4 regions of the Rhodococcus sp. NPDC057529 genome follow, and region 1 is predicted to be linked to each of the others. Evidence: riboswitches for the same ligand, from Rfam matches in the RefSeq annotation. Region 1 holds a riboswitch; each other region holds the start of a gene.
The links. A riboswitch is a leader RNA that binds a small molecule or an ion and turns the genes downstream of it on or off. The one in region 1 is predicted to bind thiamine pyrophosphate.
Positions count from the first base shown of each region.

Region 2: it holds a riboswitch for thiamine pyrophosphate, as region 1 does, so the genes downstream of both, ACFU5V_RS39290 (TenA family protein) here and ACFU5V_RS08655 (3-oxoacyl-ACP reductase) in region 1, are expected to answer to the same signal.
Region 3: it holds a riboswitch for thiamine pyrophosphate, as region 1 does, so the genes downstream of both, thiC (phosphomethylpyrimidine synthase ThiC) here and ACFU5V_RS08655 (3-oxoacyl-ACP reductase) in region 1, are expected to answer to the same signal.
Region 4: it holds a riboswitch for thiamine pyrophosphate, as region 1 does, so the genes downstream of both, thiO (glycine oxidase ThiO) here and ACFU5V_RS08655 (3-oxoacyl-ACP reductase) in region 1, are expected to answer to the same signal.

Region 1 covers NZ_JBHVEY010000004.1:11,187-16,740, forward strand. The annotation lists gene ACFU5V_RS08635 (CocE/NonD family hydrolase) at 1-855, shown strand, start outside; gene ACFU5V_RS08640 (oxidoreductase) at 896-1,774, shown strand; gene ACFU5V_RS08645 (organic hydroperoxide resistance protein) at 1,796-2,218, opposite strand; partial or broken gene ACFU5V_RS08650 (MarR family winged helix-turn-helix transcriptional regulator) at 2,225-2,671, opposite strand; TPP riboswitch at 2,745-2,849, shown strand; gene ACFU5V_RS08655 (3-oxoacyl-ACP reductase) at 2,899-3,663, shown strand; gene ACFU5V_RS08660 (LLM class flavin-dependent oxidoreductase) at 3,665-4,960, shown strand; gene ACFU5V_RS08665 (CitMHS family transporter) at 5,045-5,554, shown strand, end outside.
Region 2 covers NZ_JBHVEY010000034.1:11,078-16,631, forward strand. The annotation lists gene ACFU5V_RS39275 (MFS transporter) at 23-1,264, shown strand; gene ACFU5V_RS39280 (carboxylesterase/lipase family protein) at 1,257-2,810, opposite strand; gene ACFU5V_RS39285 (NUDIX hydrolase) at 2,923-3,600, shown strand; TPP riboswitch at 3,659-3,754, shown strand; gene ACFU5V_RS39290 (TenA family protein) at 3,748-4,470, shown strand; gene ACFU5V_RS39295 (ABC transporter substrate-binding protein) at 4,455-5,495, shown strand; gene ACFU5V_RS39300 (ABC transporter permease) at 5,473-5,554, shown strand, end outside.
Region 3 covers NZ_JBHVEY010000008.1:358,793-364,346, forward strand. The annotation lists gene ACFU5V_RS18555 (peptide deformylase) at 1-265, shown strand, start outside; gene ACFU5V_RS18560 (GNAT family N-acetyltransferase) at 255-1,220, shown strand; gene ACFU5V_RS18565 (exodeoxyribonuclease III) at 1,255-2,058, shown strand; gene ACFU5V_RS18570 (GNAT family N-acetyltransferase) at 2,095-2,457, opposite strand; gene ACFU5V_RS18575 (GNAT family N-acetyltransferase) at 2,558-2,941, opposite strand; TPP riboswitch at 3,075-3,182, shown strand; gene thiC (phosphomethylpyrimidine synthase ThiC) at 3,175-4,821, shown strand; gene thiD (bifunctional hydroxymethylpyrimidine kinase/phosphomethylpyrimidine kinase) at 4,832-5,554, shown strand, end outside.
Region 4 covers NZ_JBHVEY010000008.1:367,322-372,875, reverse strand. The annotation lists gene ACFU5V_RS18635 (hypothetical protein) at 1-247, opposite strand, end outside; gene ACFU5V_RS18630 (NUDIX domain-containing protein) at 371-1,129, shown strand; gene thiE (thiamine phosphate synthase) at 1,131-1,829, opposite strand; TPP riboswitch at 1,854-1,968, shown strand; gene thiO (glycine oxidase ThiO) at 1,965-3,032, shown strand; gene thiS (sulfur carrier protein ThiS) at 3,035-3,259, shown strand; gene ACFU5V_RS18610 (thiazole synthase) at 3,252-4,019, shown strand; gene ACFU5V_RS18605 (ABC transporter ATP-binding protein) at 4,132-5,073, shown strand; gene ACFU5V_RS18600 (ABC transporter permease) at 5,073-5,554, shown strand, end outside.

The DNA of each region.
Region 1 (5,554 bases):
CTCGACGTCCTCGAACGCGCGTGGTTCGACAGGTGGCTGAAGGGCATCGACAACGGCATCGACGAGTACGGCCCGGTCACGCTGTATCAGCAGGGCAACGGCTGGACCACCACCGACCGGTTCCCGCGGGCCGGTGTCGACTACCAGCGGATGTACCTGTCGGGTGCCCCCAGCGGCACCGCCGGGCACGCCGCCCACGACGGCAGCCTGGTGCCGGCGACACCCGGCGACACGGCGAGGCTCACCGTCGCACCCGGACTCCGCGGGCTCTGCTCCCGCGACGGAACGCAGGGCACCGCCGGCGCGGCCGTCGTCTTCGGATCGGTGTGCAGCAAGGACTCCCGCTTCAACGAGGCCGAGGGCCTGACGTTCACCAGTGCCCCCGTCACACAGCCGACGGAACTGTCGGGTCCGGTCAATCTGCATCTCGAAACCGTGCTCGATGCGCCGGACGGATTCTGGGCGGTGACGCTGAACGACGTCGCACCGGACGGCACGTCGACCGCGCTCACCAACGGTGCGCTCACCGCCTCGATGCGGGCGGTGGACGATTCGAAGAGCACCAGGTCGGCGAACGGCGACTACACCGAACCGCACCACTCTCTGACGGTGGCCGCGCGTCAGCCGCTGGTTCCGGGTGAAGTGACGCCGGTCGACATCAACTTCGTGCCCACCGACGCGGTCCTCGCGCCGGGGCACCGGTTGCGCGTCGACGTGTACGCGGGCAGCGTTCCCCGGTATCTGCCGCTCGGACCGATTCTGGCGGACAGTCAGCTGAAGCCGCAGCACGTGGCATTGTCGCCGGACCGGCCGAGTTTCCTCAACCTGCCGCTGGTCGGGGCGCGGGCGTGGTGACGGGTTCACGCCGCGTCCCGGGATCCGTAGGGTTGACGGCATGACCAAGTGGACAGCTTCGGACATCGTCGATCAGAGCGGCCGTACGTTCGTCGTCACGGGCGCCAACAGCGGTCTGGGGGAGGTGGCCGCGCGGGCCCTGGGCAAGGCGGGAGCCCACGTCGTGCTGGCCTGCCGCAACACCCACAAGGGGGAGGTGGTCGCGCGGTCGATCGGCGACAACGCCGAGGTGCGACGTCTCGACCTGTCCGACCTCGCATCGGTGCGCGAGTTTGCCGCCGGTGTCGATTCCGTCGACGTGCTCGTGAACAACGCCGGGGTGATGGCGGTTCCGCAGCGCAAGACCGCCGATGGATTCGAAATGCAGATCGGCACAAATCATCTCGGACACTTCGCGTTGACCGGACTGCTGCTCGGCAAGATCACCGATCGGGTCGCCACGATGTCGAGTGCGGCACATCAGGCGGGAACGATTCATCTCGACGATCTCAACTGGGAACACCGCAAGTACAACCGCTGGAGCGCCTACGGCCAGTCGAAGCTCGCGAATCTGCTGTTCACGTACGAATTGCAGCGCAGGCTCGCCGCGGCCGGGTCTCCGGTGACAGCGGTGGCCGCGCACCCCGGCTACGCGTCGACCAATCTGCAGGCGCACACCGAGTCGGTGCAGGACAAGCTGATGGCCGTCGGCAACCGGATCTTCGCGCAGTCCGCGGAGATGGGGGCGCTGCCGATGTTGTTCGCCGCCACCGCCCCCGGCGTGATCGGCGGAAGTTACATCGGGCCGGACGGCCTGTTCGAGCAGCGGGGCCACCCGAAGGTGGTGGGCTCCAACAAGAAGTCGCGGGACGAGCAGACCGCGAAGGCGCTGTGGTCGCTGTCGGAGGACCTGACGGGCGTCGAGTACAAGTTCGGGTGACCCGACGCCCGCGCAGGATGCTCAGTCTTCGGTGACCTCGAGGGTGACGTCGATGTTGCCGCGGGTGGCGTTGGAGTAGGGGCACACCTGATGCGCCTTCTCCGTCAGTTCGAGCGCCTCTGCGCGCGGCAGGTGGGGGAGCGACACCTCGAGCGTCACGGCGAGGCCGAATCCGCCGCCGTCCGTGGAGCCGATCCCGACGCGGGCGCCGACGGCCGAGTCCGCGATGTTCGCCCCGGCCTGACGGCCGACCAGCTGGAGTGCGGAGTGGAAGCAGGCCGCGTATCCGGCGGCGAACAGCTGCTCGGGGTTGGTGCCGTCGCCGGATCCGCCCATCTCGGTGGGGATGGCGAGGTTCAGGTCGAGCCGGCCGTCGGACGTGCGAGCGTGGCCGTTGCGGCCTTCCCCGGTTGCGAGGGCTTCGGCGGTGTAGACGATCTTCATGGTTACTTCTCCTGTAGGGGTTGCGAAACTGTGGAGCGATTCGGTGAGGCGCGACAGGGTGTCGCGCAGGGCGACGAGTTCGTCGACGCCCATGCCCGTCGAGCGGGCGAGTGCGGTGGGGATGCCCTCCGCGGCGGCGCGGAGGCTCGCGCCCTTCTCGGTGAGGTGGATCCCGACCCGGCGTTCGTCGGCCGACGAACGCCTGCGTTCGACGAGCCCCAGCGCGTCGAGCCGCTTGAGCAGTGGCGACAGGGTGCCGGTGTCGAGATCGAGGGCGTCGCAGATCTCACGCACCCCGCGGCCGTCCTGTTCCCAGAGCACGAGCAGCACGAGGTACTGCGGGTAGGTCACGCCCAGCGCGTCGAGCATCGACCGGTATCGCGCCGTCATGGCCCGGGAGGCCGAGTACAGCGCGAAGCACACCTGGCGGTCGAGGGCGAGGTTGTCGGTCACCCCTGAATGGTTGCACACAACTAGGTTGTGCACAACCAAAAAGGTCATCGAGGAGATTGGCCTTACACTATTGGCCAGTGACACGGGGTGCTGCCTGGCGAGGATCCAGGCGGCTGAGAAGACACCCGTCGAACCTGAACTGGGTAATGCCGGCGAAGGGATGTCGCGGAGACGGCCGTATGCGCTCATCCGATGTCTCGTCGCCGACCGATCGGAAGGTGACAGCAATGCAGCTCGACAAGCAGATCGTCCTGGTGACCGGCGGTGGCCGGGGCCTCGGTTCCGCCATCGTGCGCTCGTTCGCGGCGCAGCACGCGCGGGTGGTCGTGAACTACCGCAACAGCCGGGAAGCGGCGGAGGAACTCGCGGCATCCCTCGGTGCGGACCGCGCGGTCGCACTCGGGGCCGACGTCACCGATGCCGCGCAGGTGGCGGCACTGTTCGCCGCCGCGGAAGAGCACTTCGGATCGCCGGTGACCACCGTGATCAACAACGCCCTCGCCGACTTCTCCTTCAACGGCGACGCACGCGCCAAGGCGGACGTCATCACGTGGGAGGCCTTCGACTCGCAGTTGCGCGGCAGCGTGCAGGCGACCCTGAACACCACGCAGGCCGCGCTGCCGGGCATGCGCTCGCTCGGGTTCGGCCGCATCGTGAACATCGGAACCAACCTGTTCCAGAATCCCGTCGTCCCGTACCACGACTACACCGCCGCCAAGGCCGCCGCGCTGTCGCTGACGCGCACCCTCGCCGCCGACCTCGGGCCCGACGGCATCACCGTCAACATGGTCTCGGGCGGGCTGCTGCGCACCACCGACGCGAGTGCCGCCACCCCCGACGAGGTGTTCGACCTCATCGCGGCGAGCACTCCGCTGCAGCGGGTCACCACCCCGGACGAGTTCGCCGACGCGGTCCTGTTCTTCGCGTCCCCGTGGTCGCGGTCGGTGACCGGCCAGAACCTCGTCGTCGACGGCGGACTGGTCAAGGACTGACATGACCGACACGAGGCAACTGCACTTCAACGCCTTCCTCTTCGGCTGCGGGCACCACGGCGCCGCGTGGCGGCACCCCGCCTCGCAGGTGGAGCGGCTCAGCGACATCGCCTACTACGAGGAACTGGCGCAGACCGCGGAGCGGGGTTGCCTCGACGCGGTGTTCTTCGCCGACGGGCATTCGGTGCGCGACCCCGCGTCCGGGGGCATGTGGTTCCTCGAACCGCTCACCGCGCTGTCCGCGATGGCACGGGCAACCGAGCGGGTCGGGCTCGTGACGACCGTGTCGACCACCTTCTACACCCCGTTCCACGCCGCGCGGATGCTGGCGTCGCTCGACCACATCAGCGGCGGCCGCGCCGGCTGGAACGTGGTGACGTCGATGTTCGACGCCGAGGCCCGCAATCACGGTCTCGAGGAGATGCCGCCGCACGACGACCGCTACTCGCGGGCCGCGGAATTCGTCGACGTGGCACTGGCGCTGTGGGATTCGTGGGAGCCCGACGCGCTCGTCCTCGACCGGGAGGGCATCTTCGCGGATCCGGCCAAGGTGACACCGATCGGGCATCGGGGAAAGCATTTCCTCGTCGCCGGCCCGCTGACCGTGCCGCACTCGCCGCAGGGGCGCCCCGTGCTGTTCCAGGCGGGCGCGTCCGACCAGGGCCGCGACCTGGCCGCCCGGTGCGCCGAGGGCATCTACGCCGTCGCCTACGACCTCGCGGCCGCGCAGAGTTACTACGGCGACGTGAAGCGGCGCATCCGCGCCGCGGGTCGCGACGCCGACGCGGTGACCGTGATGCCCGGTCTCGTCACCTACGTGGGTTCGACCACCGAGGAGGCGCGCCGGAAGAAGGCGGAACTCGACGCGCTCCTGCCCGTCGAACAGTCGCTGGCGCAATTGTCGATGTTCGTCCAGCAGGACTGCAGCACATGGGAACTGGACGCACCCGTTCCCGCGCTGCCGCCGCTGTCGGAGTTCACCGGGCCGCAGGGCCGGTACGACACGATCCTGCGGATCATCGAGAAGGACCGTCCGACCGTGCGGTCGCTGCTGGGCACGCTGGCGGCCGGCGGCGGGCACTGCACCATGATCGGCACCCCGGAGTCGATCGCCGACGAGATCGAGGTGTGGTTCCGCGGCGGCGGCGCCGACGGCTTCAACCTGATGCCGCCGCTCTACCCGCACGGGCTCACCGACTTCGTCGACGAGGTCGTTCCCGTCCTGCAGAAGCGCGGGCTGTTCCGCGCGGAGTATGAGACAGCGACCCTGCGCGACCATCTCCGGGGTCGCCGGTAGTTGCCACCACAAAGAACACAACCTTCTCTAAGTACGCAACAGTGACTGTGAGCGTCCCTCCCCCCGACACTGGCTGTTATCGCGATCACATCGCGGTGCAAGCTCGGACGAGGAGTGGCAATGCTGGTAGCACTCGGCTTTCTGATGGTGGCCGTGTTCATGTTCTTGATCATGTCCAAACGGGCCACTCCCGTGGTCGGGCTGATCGCCGTCCCGGTCGCATTCGGCATCGCGGCCGGGGCGGGCCTCGGCATCGGCGACATGATCACCGACGGGATCAAATCGCTGGCCCCGACGGCCGCGTTGCTGTTCTTCGCGATCATCTTCTTCGGGATCATGATCGACGTCGGCCTGTTCGACCCGCTGGTGAAACTCATTCTCCGGCTCGTCCGCAACGACCCCATGCGGCTCGTCGTCGGCACCGCGGTCCTGGCGATGGTGGTGTCGCTGGACGGTGACGGATCCACGACGTTCATCATCGTGACGTCCGCGCTGTTGCCGCTGTACATGAAGCTGAAGGTCAGCCCCGTCGTCCTCACGGTGGTCGCCGGCCTGGCCAACGGCGCGATGAACATCGTCCCGTGGGGTGGGCCG
Region 2 (5,554 bases), on a different contig from region 1:
CGCCGACCAGAGGACCCCTGCCGTGACCGCCACCGAGACGGCTGTGACTCGCCGGTTCGGGCCCCTGATCCTCCTGAACGTCGCGACGCTGTTCTCCTCCACGGGCAACGGCATCGTGATCGTCGTGCTGCCGTGGCTCGTGCTCGAACAGACCGGTCGCGCATCGGACGCCGCGATCGTCGCGGGCGCGGCCACCCTGCCGCTGTTGCTGTCGAGCCTGTTCGCGGGCACGTTCGTCGACCTGTTCGGACGACGCCGCACGTCGCTGATCTCCGACTGCCTGTCGGCGCTGTCCGTGGCGGCCATCCCGGTGATCGCGACCACGACGGGCCTCACCGTCACGGCGATCGCCGTCCTCGCGGCGATCGGCGCCGCATTCGATCCGGCCGGCATCGCGGCGAGGGAGTCGATGCTGCCCGCCGCCACGAAGTCCGCGGGGTGGTCACTCGACCGGATGAACAGCCTCTACGAGGCCAACTACAACGTGGCGTATCTCGTCGGCCCGGGCATCGGCGGTGTCCTCATCGCCACCATGGGTGCGGTGAACACGTTGTGGGTCGCCGCCGCCGGGTTCGTGCTGTCCGTGGCGACGATCGCGTTCCTGCGTCTCGAGAACGCCGGAAGACCCGACACCGCCACGCGTCCGACGTCCATCTGGCACGGCACGCTCGAGGGGCTGAAGTTCGTGTGGCACAACCGGCTCCTGCGCACGATCGCGCTCGTGGACATGGCGGTGGTCGCGCTGTACATGCCGGTCGAATCGGTGGTGTTCCCGGTGTACTTCACCGAACTCGACAAACCTGCGCAACTGGGCTCGGTTCTGATGGCGCTCAGCATCGGCGGCGTGGTGGGCGCCCTCGCGTACGGACCGCTCGCGCCGTTCGTGTCGCGCCGGTTGCTGATGGTGGTGGCGGTGACCGTGCTGGGCGCGGCGATGGTCGCGATGGCGTTCCTGCCGCCGCTGTGGGCGATCCTGGCGCTGGCCCTCCTGCAGGGTCTGGTGTTCGGTCCGGTCGGCCCGATCGCCAACTACGCCATGCAGACTCGCAGTCCGGAGCACATGCGCGGCCGGGTCACCGGGGTCATGACGTCCACCGCCTATGCGGCGGGTCCGCTGGGCTACCTGCTGGCCGGCCCGATCCTCGACAAGTGGGGAATCCAGCCGACGTTCTTCGTGCTCGCGATCCCGGTCCTGATCATCGGGCTGGCGTGCTTCGCGCTGCCCGTGCTGAAGGAACTGGACGAGAAGGTTCCGGTCAGTTGAAGCCCATGACGTCGTTGCCCCAGGCCACCCGCATCTCGTGGTCCGGGTCCTTCACGAGGGTGTCTGCGCCGTCGATCAGCAACGTGGAGCGGTTCTCCTCGTCGTAGGGGGCCCAGTGCTTGGACCCGTCCAGGGCGGCGGGGACACCGTGCCGCGCGAACGCGAGCCACCGGCGCTGTATCCGGCCCGACACCTCGAGCGCCGTCTTCCGGCCGCCGAGCCAGAACGTCGGATCGATGTTGAGGGTGTCGAAATTGCCGAACACGTACGGGAGTTCGGTGGCGTGCCCGGCTCCGATGCGTGCGGCCTTGAGCATCGGCGTGGCCTGGTCGAACCGGTACATCCACGTCGGCGAGTGCCTGCTGTGGGCGTCGGCCACCCACAGGGCGGGCATCCGGAACGCGGCGTCGCGGGACATCGCGAGTGCGCCCTTCGGTTTCCCGCGGTCCGGGTACGCCGACAGGATGTCGGCGAGGCGGGCCGCGGGCAGTTCCGGGTGATCGGTCGCGATCGCCCGCAGCATCTCCTGCACCGAATCCGAGGTGACCGGCAGCAGAGGAGATTTCATGAACTTGAAGATCGACGACTCGTCCTTGTTGGAACCGATGATGAGGGGGATGCGGTGGGAGTAGCCCTTCTGGAACGCGGCCACCGGGTAGCGGGGCAGGAAGTCGCGGTCCACCACGGGCGCCATGGCGAGTGTGCCGGGGATCTTCGTCGGCACCTCGTTGACGAGCGTGTCGCTGGCCTCGATGACCGTGCGGTACGGGAGGCGCAGCAGCGTGTCGATCCGGGCGGGTTCCACGTCGAGGATGTCGAGGAACTGCTTCGCGACCGTGGCCGCCCGCTCGCTGCCGTAGACCGATGTGGCGGGTGGGCTCTGGGCAATCGCGCGGTGGAACAACCCGTCCGCGCTCGGGCACGTCATCAGCGTGGTGATCGACCCGGCTCCCGACGATTCCCCGAACACCGTCACCTCGTCCGGGTCACCGCCGAACGACGCGATGTTCTCGCGCACCCATTCGAGCGCGGCGACCTGGTCGCGCAGCCCGCAGTTGGTCTCGAACACCCGCTCGGCCGTCGAGAACGACGACAGGTCGAGGAAGCCGAGCGCACCCACCCGGTAGTTGAACGAGACCAGCACGACGTCGCCGAGAGTGGACAGGATCCGCCCGTTGTAGATGCCCTGAGCTGCGGTTCCCAGGCAATAGGCACCGCCGTGGATCCACACCATCACCGGCCGCGGGGTGCCGTCGGGCCGGGGTGCCCACACGTTGACCGACAGGCAGTCCTCGTCCATCTCGAGTCCGGCGTCGATCGGGACGGCGGTGCCGTGGCCCTGCGGGGCCATCGGGCCGAAGTCGACGCAGTCGCGCACGCCCTGCCACGGCGTCGGCGGGGCCGGCGCCCGGAACCGCAGATCGCCGACGGGGGCGGCGGCGAACGGGATGCCCTTCCACGCGTAGACGTCGCCTTCGGGATAGCCGCGCACGTCGCCGTCCCGGGCGCGGACGACGAGTGTGTCGCCGGACTTCTCGACATCCACGGCCGAATCTCCTCACGCAGCGCGTACGGGAATCTCTCGCCAAACTACCAACGATGCGCAGGCAGGGCCGCTCGAACGCGATATAGATCAACCGCGCGCTAACATGTGCTCCGTGGCCGCATCGACCGATCCCGAGGGCAAGAGCCTCCTCGACTACCCGCGGCCGTCCGTGGCGGTCGACGTCGCCGTCCTCACCGTCGACGGCGCCGAGCTGAAAGTGCTTGTGGTTCCGCACCGTTCGGGCCGGCTCGCACTCCCGGGCACCTTCCTACACGAAGGCGAGCGACTGCGGGACGCCGCCGAGCGGTGCCTGCGGATCAAGGCCGGCCTGACGGGTGCCGAGTTCCACCAGCTGGCGATGTTCGACGACCCCGGCCGCGACGACCGCGGGTGGGTGCTGTCGATGACGCACGGTGCGGCGCTGCCGCGCACGGCGCTCCCCCGCGACGCGCTGCTGATCCCCGTCGACGGCAACCGGGTGACGCAGGACCTCGCGTTCGACCACGCGGACGTCGTCACCCTCGCCGTCGCCGACCTGCGCGAGCGGTACGCGCGGTCCGTCGACCCGTCGGGCCTGGCCGGCGACACGTTCACGGTGCTCGAACTCCGCCGGGTCTACGAGGTGGTGTTCGGCCGTCCCCTCCCGAAGGACTCGTTCCGCCGGCACGTGATGCCCGCGCTCGAGCACACCGGCGACATGGCCGTCGTCGGGACCGGCAGGCCCGCCGAGATCTACACGCGCGGCCCCGCGCCCCTCCCACCGGGAGCGGCCGCGTTCCTCGCAGGCTGAGCGCGTCCACCCACCCGGGGCCTTTCCGTTCGCGGCACGGCCGGTGCTAGGGTCGGCTTGTTCTGACACGGGGTGCTCCGCACGGGCGGGGCTGAGAACACACCCGGGAACCTGCTCAGGTAATGCTGACGAAGGGATGTCAACGTTGTGAATAGCTCTGTCCAAGGTGCTGCGGGCGCAGGCCGGCACGCCCGATTCACGGACCACTTGTGGGACCGGACCAAGGTGCTGCGCGAGGCGATCGACGAACTCGAGTTCCTGCGCCGCCTCGGCGACGGAACGCTGCCGCTGGACGTGTTCCGCACGTATATCGAGCAGGATTTCCTGTATCTGACCGGGTACGCGAAGGCCCTGTCCCTGGTCGCCGCGCATGCGCCGGGCCCCGTCGAGGCCGGCTTCTGGGCAGGCTCGGCGGCCGAGGCCGCGACGGTCGAGGCGACGTTGCACCAGAACCTGCTGACCAGCGGACGGCTCCCCGCGTCGGACGCCGAACCGCAGCATTCGCAGGCCTGCCTCGGGTACATCTCCTACCTGACGGCGGTCGCCGCCACCGAGCCGTACGCGGTGTCCGCCGCCGCGGTGCTGCCGTGTTTCTGGATCTACGCGGACGTGGGACGCAGGCTCGCGGCGAGCGCCCGGGACGTGCTGGCTGCCGATCCGTCGCACCCGTACGCACAGTGGGTGACCACGTACGACGCGGAGGAGTTCCACGCCGCCGTCGCGAAGGCCCGCGAACTCGTGGACGCCGCCGCGGACGCCGCGACCGAAGCCCAGCGCGAAGAGATGGTGGAGGCGTTCACGATCGCCAGCCGCTACGAACTCATGTTCTGGGACACAGCACTCAACAAGCAGGAATGGCCGGCGTCGTGACTCTCTTCTCCCGTACCAAGCGCGCGGCCACCGCAGCCGTCATCCTCGTCTCGGCCCTGTCGATGCTCACCGGCTGCGCCGGAAACTCGCAGTCCGACGACACCATCCGGTTCGCACTCGACTGGACGCCGAACACCAACCACACCGGCCTGTTCGTCGCCCAGCAGGAGGGCTGGTTCGCGGACGCCGGACTCGACGTGCAGGTGCTGCCGTACAACGACACCTCACCCGACACCCTCGTCGACGCCGGCAACGCGGAGTTCGGCGTGAGCTTCCAGAGTTCCGCGACGTTCTCGAAGGCCGCGGGCGCCCAGACCACGTCGGTCATGGCCCCGCTGCAGCACTGGGCGACGGGTATCGCGGTGAAGGCGGATCGCGCCGACATCACCCGCCCCCGGGATCTCGACGGCAAGATCTACGCCGGTTTCGCGGACCCCGACGGCGAGGAGACCCTGAAGCAGATCATCCGGAACGACGGCGGCAAGGGCGAATTCACCACCGTCACGCTCGGCACGTCGGCCTACGAGGCCGTGTACTCCGGCACCGCCGACTTCACCGTGTCGTTCTTCGGCTGGGAGGGCATCGAGGCCGAGCACCGGGGCACCCCGATGCGCTACTTCCACTACACCGACTACGGCTTCCCGGACGCGTACGCACTCGTCATCGAGGGCAACGAGCAGTGGATGGACGAGCATCCCGAGCAGGCCCGCAAGTTCGTCCAGGCCCTGCAGCGCGGCTACCAGTTCGCCGCCGACCGGCCGGACGAGGCCGCGCAGATGTTGATCGACGCCAATCCCGGCGCGTTCACGGACGAGTCCCTCGTGCGGGAGAGCCAGCAGATGCTGTCCTCCGAGTACATGAAGGACGCTTCCGGAAAGGTCGGGACCCAGACGGCCGAGCAGTGGGCGGGGTACTCCGGTTTCCTGTTCCAGCACGGCCTGCTCACCGGCCCCGACGGGGCACCGCTGACCACGGAACCCGACTGGTCGACGTATTTCACCAATGAGTACCTCGCTCAGCCCTGACCCGACCGTCCGGACCCCGGCCCCGGGCACGTCCCCGCTGCTGCGGCGGGTGCTGCCTG
Region 3 (5,554 bases), on a different contig from region 1:
ACAGTTCCCCACCGGCCGGGCCGAGTGGGCGAAGGTGACCGGCACCGACGCCGACGGCAATGCCGTCGAGATCGAGGGGCGCGACTTCTTCGCGCGCATGCTGCAGCACGAGGTCGGTCACCTCGACGGTTTCCTCTACGTCGACATGCTGGTCGGCCGCAACGCACGCGCCGCCAAGAAGACCATCAAGCGCGCCGGCTGGGGAGTTCCCGGTCTCAGCTGGGTGCCCGGAACGGTCGAAGACCCGTTCGGGCATGACGACTGACATTCCGCTCGGAGCCCGGGTGGTGCTGCGCTACCAGCTGCCGCCCGGGTCCAGCCATCCGATGACCGACGTCATCGGGGTGCTCGAGAGCGTCGAGCCGGTCGTGGTCGTCCGCGATGCGGCCGGCACCGCGATCGAAGTGGAGCCCGGGCGAGTGGTCGCGCTGAAGGCCGTCCCCGCGCGACCGGTGCGGGCGAGCGAGATCCGGTCCCTCGAACTGGCCTCCGCCGACGGCTGGCCGGGGATCGAGCACGCTTGGATCGACGGCTGGCTCGCCCGATACGGCCACGGCTTCACCGGACGCGCCAACTCGGCGGCGCCGCTCGGCGACCGCGGGACGGTCGGGAGCCTGGACGACCCCTCCCCCGGCGGCACGCTCGACCGTCTGCGCGAGTGGTACGCCGAGCGGGACCGCCCGCTGCGGCTGCTGATCCCCGACCGCCTGGGCGAGGTGCCGCCGGGCTGGAACGTCAGCGACGAAGTGGTCGTGATGGCCGCCGACGTCGACAATCTGGCGCTGCCCGAGGGTCCGCGGACCACGACCGTCACCGATCACCCGGATCCGGACTGGCTCGCCCTGTACCGCTACCGCGGGTCCGCGCTGCCCGACTTCGCGGTCGACGTGCTGAACGCGGTCCGCGGCGGGACGCTCGGCTTCGGCCGGATCGGCGCCGCCGACTCGGCGCTCCTCGCCGTCGCCCGCGGATCCGTCACGACCGCGCCGGACGACCGCCGGTGGGTCGGGCTCACCGCGGTCGAGGTGGCGCAGGCTCACCGCCGCCGCGGAATCGGCAGCCTGATCTGCGGCGACATGATCAATTGGGGGCGCGAGCACGGCGCGACCCACGCGTGCCTGCAGGTCGCCGCCGAGAACGAGGGCGCGCAGGCGATGTACCGCAACGTCGGCTTCGTGGCGCACCACCGGTACCGCTACGCCACCGAACCCGGCGGCTGAGAATCTGTCGGGGCGTGCCGCTAGGGTGGCTGCCGTGCGCATCGCAACCTGGAACGTGAACTCTGTTCGTGCCCGTACCGACCGGATCCTGGACTGGCTCCAGCGGTCCGACGTCGACGTGCTGGCGATGCAGGAAACCAAGTGCAAGGACGAGCAGTTCCCGTACGAGCGGTTCCGCGAACTCGGGTACGAGGTCGCGCACGTGGGCCTCAGCCAGTGGAACGGTGTCGCGATCGCGTCCCGCGTCGGCCTCGACGACGTGCAGATCGGCTTCGAGGATCAGCCCGGGTTCCACAAGGATCCGGAGGTCGCCCCCGTGCAGGAAGCGCGCGCCATCGGTGCCACCTGCAACGGCGTCCGCGTCTGGAGCCTGTACGTGCCCAACGGCCGCGAGCTCGCCGATCCGCACTACACGTACAAGCTGGAGTGGCTGGCGAAGCTGCACACGGATGCGGTCGGGTGGCTCGACCGTGATCCGGACGCGCAGATCGCGCTGGTCGGTGACTGGAACGTCGCACCCACCGACGAGGACGTCTGGGATCCGGCGCTGTTCGAAGGCAAGACCCACACGTCCGTCCCCGAGCGGGAGGCCTTCCAGGCGTTCGTCGAATCGGGATTCGCCGACGTCGTCCGGCCGCACACCCCCGGCCCGGGTGTCTACACCTACTGGGACTACACCCAGCTGCGGTTCCCGAAGAAGCAGGGTATGCGCATCGATTTCGTGCTCGGGTCGCCCGCCCTCGCGGGCCGTGTCGACAAGGCCGAGATCGACCGCAACGAACGCAAGGGCAAGGGCGCCAGCGATCACGCGCCCGTCATCGTCGACCTCGGCGACTGACACGCAGCAACCCGAGACGAACGGCGCCCCCGGGGTCTAGTCGGCGACCAGAATGTCGAGATGCTCCGGGTTCAGCGCCACGTAGCGCCGGACGTACGTGCAGATCGGGCGCACCTTCCAGCCCCGCCGGCGCGCTGAACCCAGCGCCTCACGAACCAGGACCGCGGCGAGACCGCGGCCACCGAGGTCTTCCACGATCACCGTGTGCATGAACGCGACCACCTCGCCGGGTCTGGCGGTGAATCCGGGAATGTCGTCCTCGTCGCGATAGCCGAGGATGCCGACCAGCTCGTCCCCCAGCCACAGATCGAATCGTTCGTGGGCGGGGTTGTCGAGCACGCGCGCAGCAGTGGTCGTGATGCTCCCCGACGGGCCGGAACCGTTCGACATGTGATCCATGCCACTCATGGAAACAGTTCCCGGGCGCCCTCGCGAGCGGAACCACCGGCCCCGGAACCGTTTCGTTGCCGACGAGTGGTCGATTCGTGTCCCGTCGCCGTCAGACCTCCACCGGGACCATGAGGTCGCGGTATTCGGGATGCCCTGCGACGAAGCGCTGCACATAGGTGCACACGGGCCGTACCTTCCAGCCGTACCCGCGCGCGAGGTCGAGGGAGCGCCCCACCATGAGTGCGGCGAGTCCGCGGTGACCGAAGTCCTCCACGATCACCGTGTGCATGAACGAGACCACCGGAGCCTGACGCCCCCGGCCCCCCTGGCCCGGCGGCCGGGCCACCACGCCCACTCCCGCGCCCGCACCCGGCGGGGTGTCCGCGAGGGCGAAATACCCGAGGATGCCGACCAGGTCACCACTCAGTCGGAGTTCGAATCGGTTCTGATCGGCGTTGTCGATCACGTCCACAACCTGCGCGTCCGTCAGCATGGCTATCTCCTGGGGTATGTGTCGTAATCGAAATGTGATGTTCATCACCCTTTATACCGATGCACGGAACCGCTGTCCAAGTTTCCCCCGAATGTTTCACTCACAGAGATCTCGGTTACAGTCTCCGGGACAACTACACATCCACGGGGGCTCGCACCAGCGGGCTGAGAGGACGGCTAGGGCCGTCGACCGTCGAACCTGTCCGGGTAATGCCGGCGTAGGGAGCATCATCGATGAGCACAACCATATCTACAGCCACGTCCGTCACCACGGGACCGATCCAGGGCAGCACCAAGCAGTACCTGCTGTCGGGCGGCGACGTCCGGGTGCCGGTCCGGCGCGTACACCTCACCAACGGTGAGCACCTCGACGTGTACGACACATCGGGCCCGTACACCGACGCGGACGCCACGATCGACCTGGACGCGGGGCTTCCGCACCTGCGGGCGCCGTGGATCGCCGACCGGGCAGGCACCCAGCTCGACGCCGCCCGCGCCGGAACCGTCACTCCCGAGATGCGGTATTGCGCAGCACGAGAGGGTGTTTCACCCGAGACGGTGCGCGCCGAGGTCGCGGCGGGTCGGGCCGTGATCCCGGCCAACCGCTGCCACCCCGAACTCGAGCCGATGATCATCGGCAAGGCGTTCGCGGTCAAGATCAACGCGAACATCGGCAACAGCGCGGTGACGTCGTCGATCGCGGAAGAGGTCGAGAAGATGGTGTGGGCGACGCGGTGGGGCGCGGACACCATCATGGACCTGTCCACCGGCAAGAACATTCACGAGACCCGGGAATGGATCCTGCGCAATTCGCCGGTGCCCGTGGGAACCGTGCCGATCTACCAGGCGCTGGAGAAGGTCAACGGCGATCCGACGGCACTCACGTGGGAGATCTACCGCGACACCGTGATCGAGCAGTGCGAACAGGGCGTCGACTACATGACGGTCCACGCCGGAGTACTGCTCCGCTACATCCCGCTGACCGCGCGCCGGGTCACCGGCATCGTCTCCCGCGGCGGTTCGATCATGGCGGCGTGGTGCCTGGCCCATCACCGGGAATCGTTCCTGTACACCCACTTCGACGAACTCTGCGAAATCCTCCACCGCTACGACGTCACGTTCTCGCTCGGCGACGGCCTGCGCCCCGGCTCCATCGCGGACGCCAACGACGAGGCCCAGTTCGCCGAACTCCGCACCCTCGGCGAGCTCACGAAGATCGCGAAATCGCATGGCGTGCAGGTGATGATCGAAGGTCCCGGGCACGTGCCGATGCACAAGATCGTCGAGAACGTGCGACTCGAGGAGGAGCTGTGCGAGGAGGCGCCGTTCTACACGCTCGGACCGCTCGCCACCGACATCGCACCGGCGTACGACCACATCACGTCCGCGATCGGCGCGGCGATGATCGCGCAGGCCGGTACCGCAATGCTCTGCTACGTCACCCCTAAGGAGCACCTGGGACTGCCGAACCGGGACGACGTCAAGACCGGGGTCATCACGTACAAGATCGCGGCGCACGCCGCGGACCTCGCAAAACAGCATCCGCGGGCGCAGGAACGGGACGACGCGCTGTCGAAGGCCCGGTTCGAGTTCCGCTGGCACGACCAGTTCGCCCTGTCCCTCGACCCGGACACCGCGCGGGAGTTCCACGACGAGACGCTGCCCGCCGAGCCGGCGAAGACGGCCCACTTCTGCTCGATGTGCGGTCCGAAATTCTGCTCCATGCGGATCTCCGCCGACGTGCGGGAGTACGCACGGCAACACGGACTCGATTCGGTCGAAGCCATCGAGGCCGGCATGGCCGAGAAGTCGAGCGAGTTCGTCGACGCAGGTGGTCGCGTGTATCTGCCCGTCGAATCCGTCACCTCAGAGAATCGGTAAGGTCCCCTTCGTGAAGCTGCTGCCCCTGACCCCCGACGGCCAGACCCCCGTCCGCGTCCTCACCATCGCCGGCACCGATTCCGGCGGTGGCGCCGGGATCCAGGCGGACTCGCGGACGATGGCGCTGTGCGGCGTCCACGCATGTGTCGCGGTCGCCGCGGTCACGGTGCAGAACTCGGTGGGGGTCAGCGGTTTCCACGAGATTCCGCCGGAGACGGTGGCCGCGCAGGTGCGGTGCGTCGTCGACGACATCGGGGTCGGGGCAGCGAAGACGGGGATGCTCGCGTCGACGGCCATCATCGAGGCCGTCGCCGCCGTGTGCACCGAGGTCGGGATCGGCCGGGACCGGCAGGTCCCGCTGGTCGTCGATCCGGTGTGCGCGTCGATGCACGGCGATCCGCTCCTGCACGCCGAGGCGCTGGACGCCGTGCGGAACACGCTGATCCCGATCGCCACGGTGGTCACCCCGAATCTCGACGAGATCCGGTTGATCACCGGCATCGACGTGGTGGACGACGCCACCGCACGCCGGGCCGCGGAGGCGCTGCACGCGCTCGGCGCGCAGTGGTCGATCGTGAAGGGCGGGCATCTGCGGACGTCGGCGTCGAGCACCGACCTGCTGTTCGACGGCGACCGATTCCTCGAGTTCAGCAGTCCCCGGATCGACACCGGCAACGACCACGGCGGCGGCGACACGCTCGCGGCCGCCATCGCGAGCGCGCTCGCCCACGGG
Region 4 (5,554 bases), on a different contig from region 1:
CGAGGGTGGCTTCCCTGCCGTTCACGGTCGACGCGGCCACGAGTCCGGCGGCCAGGGTGAGCAGCACGAGGAGTACGCCGAGGGCGGTGAGCTTGGCGGGTGTCGACCGCAGGAACGCACGAAGTTCCTTGCGACGTGCGACGGCGGGGTCGACGTCGTCGTCCGCGGCGGCAGACAGGGCGCGGCTGCCGCGGGGTTCGATCGACGGTGCCTCACGCAGAACCACGTCGCACCCCTCCCGTGTCACGGCCGCACCTTGTGGGGAGCATATAAGCAGGAGTCGGTGACTGGGGATATCGGGCAGTTCCGGCAGAAACCGTTAGTGTGAGGGAACTGCAGGGAGACCCATCAGGTCGGACAGGGGTAGTCGATGCGTGGTGACGGTGACGGCTGGGCGACCGGGCCGGACGGCAGTCGTCATTGGGGTAAGCACGGTGCGGCCGGGTTGTTGCTGCGTGCGCCGCTGCCGGACGAGACGCCTGCCGTGCTGCTACAGCACCGCGCGGCCTGGAGCCACCAGGGCGGGACGTGGGCGCTGCCCGGCGGTGCCCGGGACAGCCACGAGACGACCACCCACGCCGCCGTGCGCGAGGCGCACGAGGAAGCCGGCATCGAGAGCGCGGCGATCCGCGTCCGCACCGAGGTCGTCACCATGAAGGCCGCGAGCGGCTGGAGCTACACCACGGTGATCGCCGACGCCGAGCGCCCACTGCCCACCGTCGCGAACGGTGAGAGCACCGAACTGCGCTGGGTGCGGGAAACCGACGTCGCCGGCCTGCCGCTGCACCCCGGATTCGAAGCGGGGTGGCCGCAACTGCGCACCACCGAGGTGCGACTGCTGCTCGACCGGCACGACGTGCTGGGCGACAGCGGCGCGCCGGCGCAGCTGTCGAGGGCACTGCCCCGCACGGTGCACCTGCCCGACGGCACCTACGGGTGGCTGCCGCGCGTCGAGGTGCTCGAGGCACTGGACACGGTCGGCCGCCTCGCCGAACCGGCAGGTCACGGCACCACACTGGGCACGGTGACCGCGGTCGTCACCACCGACCCCCACCTGATCGAACAGTTGCCCGCCACCGTGGTGATCCTGCCGCCCGCCACCGTGCGCGACTGGCTCGCGCAGGCGTGACTCAGCCGTTCTTCTGGAGCAGGGCGGACAGTGAGCGCGCGGCGGCCTGCGGGTCGCGGGCCTCGGTGATGGCCCGCACGACGACGATGCGGTCGGCGCCCGCGGCGAGGATCTCCGGAACCCGGGACTCGTCGATGCCGCCGATCGCGAACCACGGGCGGTTCGGCTCGGAGTCGGCGGTCGAGCGCACCAGGTCGATGCCCGACGCGGTCCGTCCGGGCTTGGTGGGCGTCGCCCACACCGGTCCGGTGCAGAAGTAGTCGACGCCGTCCTCGATTGCCGCGAGGCTGGCCTGGGCGCGGCTGTGCGTGGACCGGCCGATCAGGACGTCGGATCCTACGACGGTGCGCGCGTAGGGGACGGGCAGGTCGCCCTGGCCGAGGTGCAGGACGTCGGCGCCGGCCGCCAGCGCCATGTCGGCCCGGTCGTTCACGGCGAGCAGCGCCCCGTGCCGCCGGGCGGCGGCCGCGAGCACCGACAGTGCCGCCAGTTCGTCCCTGGCGTCCATCGTGCCGAACTTCTTCTCACCGGCCGAGCCCTTGTCTCGGAGCTGGATGATGTCGACGCCGCCGGACAGCGCGGCCTCGGCGAACTGCGCCAGGTCGCCCTTCTCGCGCCGAGCATCGGTGCACAGGTACAAACGTGCTGTTCCGAGGCGGCGCCGACGGTCCGTGAGGTTGCTGTGATGCGAGGTGGTCACGGCATGACGGTAGCCTCTACGGTGAAAGTGCAACACGGGAGTCCCGGGGAACGTGGGGCTGAGAGGGGCTCACGCCGAGCCCGACCGTCATACCTGACCCGGATCATGCCGGCGCAGGAAGTGAGGTGGAGTTCAATGGCGAGATCGGTATCCGTCGTCGGAGGCGGAGTGATCGGCCTGTCGATTGCGTGGCGAGCAGCCCGCAACGGCTGGTCGGTGACGCTGTACGACCCGTCGATCGGTTCGGGAGCGTCCTGGGTGGCGGGCGGCATGCTCGCCCCGCTGTCCGAGGGCTGGCCCGGTGAGGAGAGCGTCCTCGAACTGGGGAGCGCCTCGCTCGACCGGTGGCCCGAATTCGGGAAGGAACTGGAGGCCGGGGCCGGCGTCGACCTGTTCACGTCGGAGAGTTCGCTCACCGTCGCGCTCGACGGCGCCGACGCCGAAGACCTCCGGACCATCGCCGAGTGGGTGGGAGCGCAGGGCCGGGATCTGCAGATCCTGAATCGCGCCGAGGTCCGCGCGCTCGAGCCGATGCTGGGTCGCGGAGTCCGGTTGGGGCTCTTGGCTGTCGACGAACTGGCCGTCGACAACAGGCTGCTCCTGCAGGCGTTGCAACGGTGTGCCGTCGACGCCGGGGTGGAGTTGATCGGTGAGGCCGTGCGCAGTCTCGACGGGCTGGGCACGGACCAGATCGTCGTCACCGCAGGCATCGCGTCACCGGCACTGTGGCCGGGACTTCCGGTGCGTCCGGTGAAGGGCGAGATTCTGCGGTTGCGGGCCCGTCCCGGGGTGACGCCCGCGCCGGGCCGGACCATCCGCGGCAGCGTCCACGGCAGGCCCGCCTACCTGGTGCCGCGCGCCGACGGCATCGTCGTCGGCGCCACCCAGTACGAGTCGGGCAACGACACTCAGGTCACGGTGGCCGGTGTGCGGGACCTGATCGCGGACGCCGAGGCGCTGATGCCCGCCATCGGCGAGTACGAACTGCGTGAGACCTCGGCGGGTCTGCGTCCGATGACCCCGGACAACCTGCCGCTGATCGGCCGGGTGTCCGATCGGGTCGTGGTGGCGACGGGACACGGCCGCAACGGCATCCTGCTCACCCCGGTGACCGCCGACGCGACGGTGGCATTGTTGGAGGGCTCGGCACTGGTCGAGGCGAAGGCCGCCGACCCCGAACGGTTCGAGAAAGTAGCGAGGTAGAGATGAGTGAGCAGCAAGTAGTGGTGCCGATCGGCATCAGCGTCAACGGCGAGGATCACGAGTTCACGGAACCGTTGACCGTCACCGGGCTGCTGGAGGCGCTGAACCTGCCGACCAAGGGCATCGCAGTGGCCGTGAACGGCGCCGTGTTCCCCCGCGCCCGGTGGGACGAGCTCGTGGTCCGGGGCTGGGAGATCGAGATCCTCACGGCGGTGCAGGGTGGCTGACGCGACGCCCGGAGTGCAGAAGGGCCTCACGATCGCGGGCCGCACGTTCGGTTCACGGTTGATCATGGGCACCGGCGGCGCCGCCAACCTGACGGTGCTCGAAGAGGCACTCGTCGCGTCCGGCACCGAGCTGACCACGGTCGCGATGCGCCGCGTCGACGCCGTCGGCGGCACCGGGGTGCTGGACCTGCTGCGCCGGCTCGACATCGCGCCGCTACCCAACACCGCGGGGTGTCGCGGCGCGGCGGAGGCGGTGCTGACGGCGCAACTCGCGCGGGAGGCACTCGACACCGACTGGGTGAAGCTCGAGGTCATCGCCGACGAACGCACCCTCATGCCCGACGCCATCGAGTTGGTCAGCGCCGCCGAGCAACTGGTCGACGACGGATTCGTCGTCCTGCCGTACACCACCGACGACCCGGTCCTGGCCCGCAGGCTCGAGGACGTCGGGTGCGTGGCCGTGATGCCGCTGGGTTCGCCGATCGGCACCGGGCTCGGTATCGCGAACCCGCACAACATCGAGATGATCGTGGAGGGTGCCGGGGTACCGGTCATCCTCGACGCCGGCATCGGGACCGCCAGCGACGCGACCCTCGCGATGGAACTCGGCTGCGACGCCGTTCTGCTGGCCACTGCGGTGACCAGGGCGAAGGATCCGGCGCTGATGGCGTCGGCGATGCGCGGGGCCGTGGTGGCGGGATACGAGGCCCGGCACGCGGGCCGCATCCCCAAGCGGTTCTGGGCGCAGGCGTCGTCGTAGGACTCGGGGTCGTGTCGGGGTCCGGTTCGGGGTCCGACCGGTACCAGGGGACGAGTCGGGAGTAGACCTGCGGCCGATGCGCGCCGGCCGCAGGTTCCGGCATTCTTCTCACATGATTGAAGTGAGGGGACTTTCAAAGACCTTCGGTGCGACGAAGGCGGTGGACAACCTGACGTTCAACGTGAAGCCGGGCATGGTCACCGGCTTTCTCGGCCCGAACGGTGCAGGAAAATCGACGACGATGCGCATGATCCTCGGGCTGGACCGCCCCACGGCGGGCAGCGCGCTGATCGACGGCAAACCGTACAGCGACCTGGTGCAGCCGCTGCGGACGGTGGGGGCCCTGCTCGACGCGAAGTGGGTGCACCCGAACCGCTCGGCCCGCGCCCATCTGCAGTGGATGGCGGCGTCCAACTCGCTCCCGAAGAGCCGCGTCGACGAGGTGCTGCACCTCGTCGGGCTCACCGAGGTGGCGGGGAAGAAGGCCGGCGGGTTCTCGCTCGGCATGTCCCAGCGACTGGGCCTGGCCGCCACGCTGCTCGGCGACCCGAAGGTGCTGCTGTTCGACGAGCCGGTGAACGGGCTCGACCCGGAGGGCATCGTCTGGATCCGGAAGTTCATGCAGCGCCTCGCCGCCGAGGGCCGCACCGTGCTGGTGTCGAGCCACCTGCTGTCCGAGATGGCGCTCACCGCAGAACATCTGGTGGTCATCGGCCGCGGGCGTCTCATCGCCGACACCACCGTGTCCGAGTTCGTCAGCAAGTCCTCGGAATCGACGGTGCGTGTGCGGAGCCCACAGCTGGACGCGCTGCGCAGCGCGCTCACGTCCAACGGACTCACCGTGCGCGAGGACGGATCCGACGGGCAGCAGGCGCTCGTCGTGGTGGATTCGTCGACGGACGTCGTCGGCGGGATCGCCGGTTCGCAGGGCATCGTCCTGCACGAGTTGGCATCTCAGCGCGGATCGCTGGAGGACGCCTTCATGAAGTTGACCGGAGACGACGTGCAGTACCACGCAGAGGGCGTCGAAGATGTGATGAGGGGTGCACTGTAATGGCTGTTCTCAATGCCGAACGGATCAAGATCACGTCGACGAGGTCGCCGTGGTGGTGCACGGTCGTCATCATCGTGCTGGGACTCGGCCTCGCCGCAGTCATCGGGCTCAGCGCAAAGGCCAGCATCAACTCCTTCAACAACCAGATCGCGGACGGTAAGCAACCCGACTTCGATCCGTTCCTGCCGCAGATGGCGGACGCCGTCGGCGGTGTGTCCGGATTCGGCGTACTGGTGCTGATGATCCTCGCCGCGCTCGCCGTGACCAGCGAATACCGGTTCGGCGTCATCCGCACCACGTTCCAGGCGATCCCGAACCGGGCGTCCGTCCTGATCGCGAAGGCAGGCCTGATCGGCGCGTTCGGCGCCGTGCTGACGTTCGTCCTCACGTTCGGTGCGTACGCCATCGCGAAGGCGACGGCCGGCGACCAGGCCGGAGCGGCACTCACACTGACCGGTGCGGACGCGTGGCGGTCGATCTA